2 linked regions of the Luteipulveratus mongoliensis genome follow. The protein of the gene in region 1 interacts with the protein of each later gene in a pairwise test. Links are inferred from orthologs where the notes say so. Each region holds a gene or a part of one and is shown on either strand. Other genes may lie near its edges.

Region 1 (3,735 bases):
AGAACATCGTCGTGCCGCTCAGGGCGCGGGTGCGAGCGGCCTCGACGACCTGGGCGGACGTCCCACCCGCGGCCGCGACCTGGGCCGCCGACATGGCGGCAAAACCCATCGCCATGCCGAGCGACCGCGAATCCACCACTGTCACCGGAACGGGCGAGTCCGTGGCCGCGAGCTGCGCCGAGGACACCGTCGCCGACATCGAACCCGAGATGTGGATCGAGACGATCTCGTCCGCGCCGTCAGCAGCAGCCTTCTCATAGATGTCGAGGAACTCACCCGCGGACGGCTTGGAGGTCGACACCGGCCGGAAGGCCCTCAGCGCATCGGCGACCTCAGCCGTACCGATCTCGCGTCCTTCGGCGTACGAGCGGCCGGCAACGACCACGTGGAGGGGTACGACGGCGATCCGCAGGGCGTCCGTGATCTCCGACGGCAGGTACGCCGTCGAGTCGGTCACGACCGCCACACTCACGTCAGCACGCCCTTCAGCCGGCGACGATATTGACCAGCTTGGGCGCGCGCACGATGACCTTGCGAATCTGCTTGTCTCCCAAGAAGTCCAGCACCTTCTGACTCTCGCGAGCCAGCCGCTCCAGGTCCTGCTCCGTGATCGACGGAGAGACCTCAAGGCGGTCGCGCACCTTGCCCTGGACCTGCACGACACACGTGACGGTGTCGTCGACGAGCAGGGCCGGGTCGGCTGTCGGGAATGGCTCGAACGTCAGCGAGTCGGCGTGACCCAGCCGTGACCAGAGTTCTTCGGCGATGTGCGGAGCCAGCGGTGCGACCATCTGCACCAGCGGCTCCATGACCGCGCGCGAAGGCACCTCCGCCTTGGTGACCGCGTTGTTGAGCTCGATCAGCTTGGCGACGGTCGTGTTGAACTGGAGGCCTTCGTAGTCGGCCCGGACACCGTCAATGGTCTTGTGCAGCAAGCGATTCAGCGCGTCGTCGGGCGCGTCATCGACCACCCGGACCTCGCCGGTCTCCTCATCGACCACGTTGCGCCACAGCCGCTGCAGGAAGCGCTGAGATCCGACGATCGCGCGCGTCTCCCATGGCCGCGACTGGTCCAGCGGACCCATCGACATCTCGTAGACCCGGAATGTGTCCGCGCCGTACTCGTCGGCCATCTCATCGGGCGTCACGACGTTCTTGAGCGACTTACCCATCTTGCCGTACTCACGGGCGACGGGCTTGCCCTGCCAGGTGTACGTCGTCCCGTCCGGGCCGGCGACTTCCTCCACCTCAGCGGCCGGCACCGGCTGCCCACGGTGGTCGCGGAAGGCGTACGCCTGCACGTAGCCGTGAATGAACAGCCGGCGGAACGGCTCCTCCGAGGACACGTGACCCAGGTCGTAGAGCACCTTGTGCCAGAAACGGGCGTAGAGCAGGTGCAGCACCGCGTGCTCGGGTCCGCCGACGTAGAGGTCGACGCCCCCCGGATCGTCGGCGACGCCAGCGCCGCTGCCCTGCTGCTTGCCCATCCAGTAGTGCTCGACCTCGGGGTCCACGAACCGCTCGGTGTTGGCCGGGTCGGTGTATCGCAGTTCGTACCAACAGGATCCGGCCCAGTTGGGCATCGTGTCGGTCTCGCGGCGGTAGGTCTGCGGGCCGTCCCCCAGGTCCATCTCGACCTCGACCCACTCCTCCGCACGCGACAGCGGTGACTCGGGTCGCGCGTTCGCGTCATCGGGCTCGTACGTCTTCGGGGAGTAGTCGGCGACCTCAGGCAGCTCCACCGGCAGCATCGAGTCCGGCAGCGCGTGCGCCACGCCGGCCTCGTCGTAGACGATCGGGAACGGCTCGCCCCAGTAGCGCTGCCGGCTGAACAGCCAGTCGCGCAGCTTGTAGGTGACCGTGCCCCGACCGACACCATCGGCCTCCAGGAGCGCGATGACTGCGTCCTTCGCGTCCTCGATCTCCTTGCCGTCCAACGAGATTCGCTCATTGGAGGAGTTGATGATCGGGCCGGCGCCGGTGAACGCGGCGTCCTCGTCGTGGCCCTCGGTCGGCTGCACCGTACGGAGGTAAGGCAGGTCGTACTTGTTGGCGTAGTCCCAGTCTCGCGGGTCCTCGCCCGGCACGGCCATGATCGCGCCGGTGCCATAGCCCATCATCACGTAGTCGGCGATGAAGACCGGAACGCGTTCTCCTGTCACAGGATTCGTCGCAAACACACCGGTGAAGACGCCCGTCTTGGCCTTGTCATCCGTCTGGCGCTCGAGGTCACTCTTGCGCATGGCCGCACGCTGGTACGCCGTCACGGCCGTTTTGGGGTCGGGCGCGCCATCCGTCCACGCGTCCTTGGTGCCCTCGGGCCAGGCATCCGGCATCACGGCCGCAACCAGGGGGTGCTCGGGCGCCAGCACCATGAACGTCGCACCGAAGATCGTGTCGGGTCGGGTCGTGAAGACCTCGATGCCCGCGTCGGAACCTTCGACGGCGAACGTGATCGAGGCGCCGTGCGAGCGGCCGATCCAGTTGCGCTGCATGAGCTTGATGGACTCGGTCCAGTCGACCCGGTCCAGGTCATCGGTCAGCCGGTCGGCATAGGCGGTGATGCGCATCATCCACTGGGACAGGTTGCGCTGGAAGACCGGCATGTCTCCGCGCTCGGTCAGCCCCTCGTTGGTGACCTCCTCGTTGGCCACGACCGTGCCCAGACCAGGAGCCCAGTTGACCGGGACCTCCTTCTTGTACGCCAGGCGCCGGCTGTCGACGGCCTCCCGCCGCTCGGCGTCGCTCAGGTCTGCCCACGGACGCCCGTCGGGAGTCGCGACCGAGCCCTTCTCGTACGCCATCAGCAGCTCGGCGATGGGCCGCGCCTTGCCCGCGGACTCGTCGTACCAGGCATTGAAGATCTGCAGGAAGATCCACTGCGTCCAGCGGTAGAACCCGGGGTCGATGGTGGCGACCTTGCGGCGCTTGTCGTGCGACAGACCCAGCTGACGCAGCTGCCGCGTGAAGGTGACGATGTTGTCCTCGGTCGTCTTGCGCGGGTGCTGTCCGGTCTGGACCGCGTGCTGCTCCGCCGGCAGGCCGAAGGCGTCGAAGCCCTGCGTGTAGAGGACGTTCTTGCCGGTCGTGCGCTGGTAGCGCGCGCAGACGTCCGTGGCGACGAACGGCAGCGGGTGGCCGACGTGCAGACCCGCGCCGCTGGGGTAAGGGAACATGTCCTGGACCATGAACTTCTGGCGCCCTGCGACCGCATCCGGGTCCGCCCACGGACCGGCCGGATTGGGCGCCTCGAAGGTGGCGTCCTGCTCCCACCGGTCCTGCCAGCGTCGCTCGATCTCGCCGGCCAGCGCGGCGGTGTAGCGGTGCTGGTGCTCTTGCTCAGCCATGTGTGTCCCTCGTGCTTGAAGTAGCAGTGCCGCCCCGGACTCGTGACATGAAAGAACCCCTCACATGGAGGGGTTGGCCGCGTTGATGTCCGACTAGATCAACGCGGCTGAATAAGGAGCAGCAGCTGCTTCATCTTTCAAGCCTAGCGCAGCCCGATATGACCGCTGCAGGGCGACGCCGCGCCGCACCTTCCGGAGGGCAACGAAAAGGCCGCCGCCCGAGGGCAGCGGCCGTGATCGTGCTCTCGGTCAGGAGAGGCTGCTGAGCTTCTTGGCCATAGCCGACTTCTTGTTGGCGGCCTGGTTCTTGTGAATGACGCCCTTGGTGACGGCCTTGTCCAGCTTCTGGGAAGCCGTCTGCAGCGCGGTCTCGGCCGTCGCCTTGTCA
Region 2 (3,305 bases), 280 kb from region 1 along the record:
AGACGACCCGCGACGGAATGGCCTTCGACGTCGACCAGGGCACGGACACAACGGTTTTCGAGTACAACTACAGCCACGACAACGCCGGCGGCTTCGTGCTGCTGTGCAACGCGACCGGCCGTGTCGCGAACGCGGTGGTGCGCTACAACGTCAGCCAGAACGACGTGTTCCGTGGTGTCGAGATGTGCTCGGGTGGGATCGAGAGCGCGCACGTGTACAACAACACGATCTACGTCGGCCCGGGCCGCTCGATGACGGTGATCAACGAGAACACGACCGCACCGCACCATGTCCGGTTCGACAACAACATCGTGGTCAAGGCCGGCGACGGGACCGCGAACCTGCGCCTGCAGCCCGGCACCGCGGTCAGTCCGACGCACAACACGTTCGTCAACGTCAGCGGTGTGGAGTCCAATCCGGGCGGCTCGACCGCTGACCCGCTGCTGGTCGCGCCAGGCACCGGCGCGGCCGGGTACCGTCTGCGGGCCGGCTCACCGGCGACCGGTGCAGGAACCGTCATCTCGGACAACGGCGGGCGCGACTTCTACGGCAACCGCGTGCCCCGGGACCGGGCGCCGAACATCGGCGCCTACGAAGGTCGTGGCGTCGGGTAGGGCTGGAGGTCTGGCCGGGCGTCGCGGGTAGCGCGGCAGCGCCGGTCAATGTCACTGCGGTGCGGCAGGATGAGCGGGTGAGTACGACGGAGCAGCCCCCAGCCGACCCGGAGACTGACGGGCCGGTGCCCGATGACGTACGACACGAGTGGGAGGACGTGGCCGAGCAGGTCCGCGGCCATCAGTTCGCCTACCACGTCAAGGACACGCCGACCGTCAGCGACGGCGAGTACGACGGGCTCATCCGCCGCCTCAACGAGATGGAGGAGGCGCACCCCTCGCTGCGGACGCCGGACAGCCCGACCCAGCAGGTGGGCGCGACCTACTCCACGGAGTTCACGCCCGTTGACCACGTCGAGCGGATGCTCAGTCTCGACAACGCCTTCAGCGCAGACGAGCTGGCTGCGTGGGCGGCTCGCGTCGAGCGCGACTCCGGGGGAGCGGAGGTGCACTTCCTGTGCGAGCTCAAGATCGACGGGCTCGCGGTCAACCTGCTCTACGAGGATGGCCGACTGGTTCGCGCCGCGACCCGCGGTGACGGCCGCACAGGCGAGGACGTGACCCTCAACGTCCGCACCATCGAGGGCATCCCGCACCAGCTCAAGGGGGACAACATCCCGGCGCTGGTCGAGGTGCGTGGCGAGGTGTTCTTCCCGGTCGAGGACTTCACCGCACTCAACGTCTCCCTGGTCGAGCAGGGCAAGCCGCCGTTCGCCAATCCCCGCAACACTGCTGCAGGTTCGCTGCGACAGAAGGACCCGAGGGTGACCGCGAGCCGCAACCTGCGGATGCTCGTGCACGGCATCGGCGCGCGGACCGGCTTCGACATCACCCGCCAGTCACAGGCGTACGACCTGCTGGGCGGCTGGGGGCTCCCCGTCTCGACGCACTCCAAGGTCGTCAAGGACATCAAGGCCGTGCAGCGTTACGTCGACAAGTACGGCAAGTCGCGCCACTCGGTCGAGCACGAGCTGGACGGGGTCGTGGTCAAGGTCGACGAGGTGTCGGTGCAACGGCAGCTCGGCTCGACCTCGCGGGCGCCGCGCTGGGCGATCGCGTTCAAGTACCCGCCCGAGGAGGTCAACACCAAGCTCCTCGACATCCGCGTCGATGTGGGCCGCACGGGCCGAGTGACCCCATTCGGCGTGATGGAGCCGGTCAAGGTCGCCGGCTCGACCGTCGAACGGGCGACGTTGCACAACGCGTTCGAGGTCACCCGCAAGGGCGTGCTGATCGGCGACACGATCGTGCTGCGCAAGGCCGGCGACGTCATCCCCGAGATCGTCGGTCCGGTCGTCGACCTGCGCGACGGCTCCGAGCGCGCGTTCGAGATGCCGACCGACTGCCCGGCCTGCGGCACGCCGCTGGCCTACGAGCGCGACGGTGACAAGGACATCCGCTGCCCCAACGCGCGGCACTGCCCCGCGCAGCTCCGCGAGCGGCTCTTCGGGCTGGCCGGCAGGGGAGCGTTCGACATCGAGGCGCTGGGCTGGGAGGGCGCGACTGCGCTGCTGGACTCCGGTGTGCTCGCCGATGAGTCCACCTTGTTCGACCTCTCGACCGAAGACCTCGTCAAGGTGCCGCTCTACACCCGAGCGGCCAAGAAGACTGACGCCGAGGACGCAGTTGTCGATGGAAAGACGTTGTCTGCCAACGGTGCTCGGCTCATCGCCAACCTCGAGCAGGCCAAGCAGCAGCCGCTGTGGCGCGTGATCGTGGCGCTGTCCATCAGGCACGTGGGACCGACAGCCGCTCGGGCGCTGGCCTCGGAGTTCCAGTCGATGGAGGCGTTGCGCGAGGCCGACGCCGAGCGCATCGCGGCGACCGAGGGTGTCGGGCTGGTCATCGGCGAAGCCGTCGTGGCGTGGTTCGCCGTCGACTGGCACGGGCAGATCGTCGAGCGGTGGGCAGCCGCCGGTGTGCGGATGGCCGACGAGCGGGACGAGTCCGTCGTACGCACGCTGGAGGGCCTCACGATCGTCGCCACCGGTTCACTCGAAGGCTTCTCACGCGATGAGATCAAGGAAGCCATCGTGACGCGCGGCGGCAAGGCGTCCGGGTCGGTCAGCAAGAAGACCGACTTCGTGGTCGTCGGGGCCAACGCCGGCACCAAGGCCACCAAGGCCGAGGAGCTCGGTCTGCGCATCCTCGATGAGTCCGGCTTCCGCACCCTGCTCGACGAGGGTCCGTCCGCGTTCGCTGAAGCCGACGACGAAGCGGCCGACGACGAGACGGCGTCGGAGGACGATACATGACCGAGACATCACCGTCCGTGGCGCTGGATGACGTCCTCGTGCACGTTGACCGTGCGTTGAGCGGCATGCGTACGACGCTCGAGTCGCTCGGCGACGACCTCGCCAACCGGCGCCCTGACCTCGAAGGCGCCAACTCTGCGTACGTCATCGTCACGCACTGCCTGGGCGTCATGGAGTTCTGGGCCGGTCAGGTCATCGCCGCGAGGGCCATCGATCGGGACCGAGCGGCGGAGTTCGTGGCGACAGGCACCGTGGACGACCTGGTCACGCGAATGTCGTTGCAGCGCAAGCATTTTGAGCAAGACCTGGAGGCGTTCGACGGCGCAGCGCCCCCGCCCGGTCCGCTCGATGACCGGGACCGCGAAGACATGCCGCAGTTCACCCGTACTCAAGGCGGCGTGCTCATGCACATCTACGAAGAGCTCGCCCAGCATCG

The links.
Region 2: the proteins of leuS (region 1) and ligA interact in binary tests that used the Escherichia coli proteins (3 or more experiments, as listed by UniProt). The link is inferred for Luteipulveratus mongoliensis from one-to-one orthologs.

The regions. Positions count from the first base shown.
Region 1 is NZ_CP011112.1:3,723,811-3,727,545, forward strand. The notes cover bases 286-3,705. They hold leuS (leucine--tRNA ligase), read right to left. Parts: upstream 3,348-3,705; coding sequence 486-3,347; downstream 286-485. Other genes in these bases: VV02_RS17675 (DegV family protein), read right to left, coding at 286-457; rpsT (30S ribosomal protein S20), read right to left, coding at 3,597-3,705. In the rest of the region: more of VV02_RS17675, read right to left, coding at 1-285; more of rpsT, read right to left, coding at 3,706-3,735.
Region 2 is NZ_CP011112.1:4,000,163-4,003,467, reverse strand. Bases 291-3,280 are described here. They hold ligA (NAD-dependent DNA ligase LigA), read left to right. Parts: upstream 291-691; coding sequence 692-2,869; downstream 2,870-3,280. Other genes in these bases: VV02_RS18970 (mycothiol transferase), read left to right, coding at 2,866-3,280; VV02_RS18980 (right-handed parallel beta-helix repeat-containing protein), read left to right, coding at 291-614. Outside these bases: more of VV02_RS18980, read left to right, coding at 1-290; more of VV02_RS18970, read left to right, coding at 3,281-3,305. UniProt on the Escherichia coli protein: DNA ligase that catalyzes the formation of phosphodiester linkages between 5'-phosphoryl and 3'-hydroxyl groups in double-stranded DNA using NAD as a coenzyme and as the energy source for the reaction.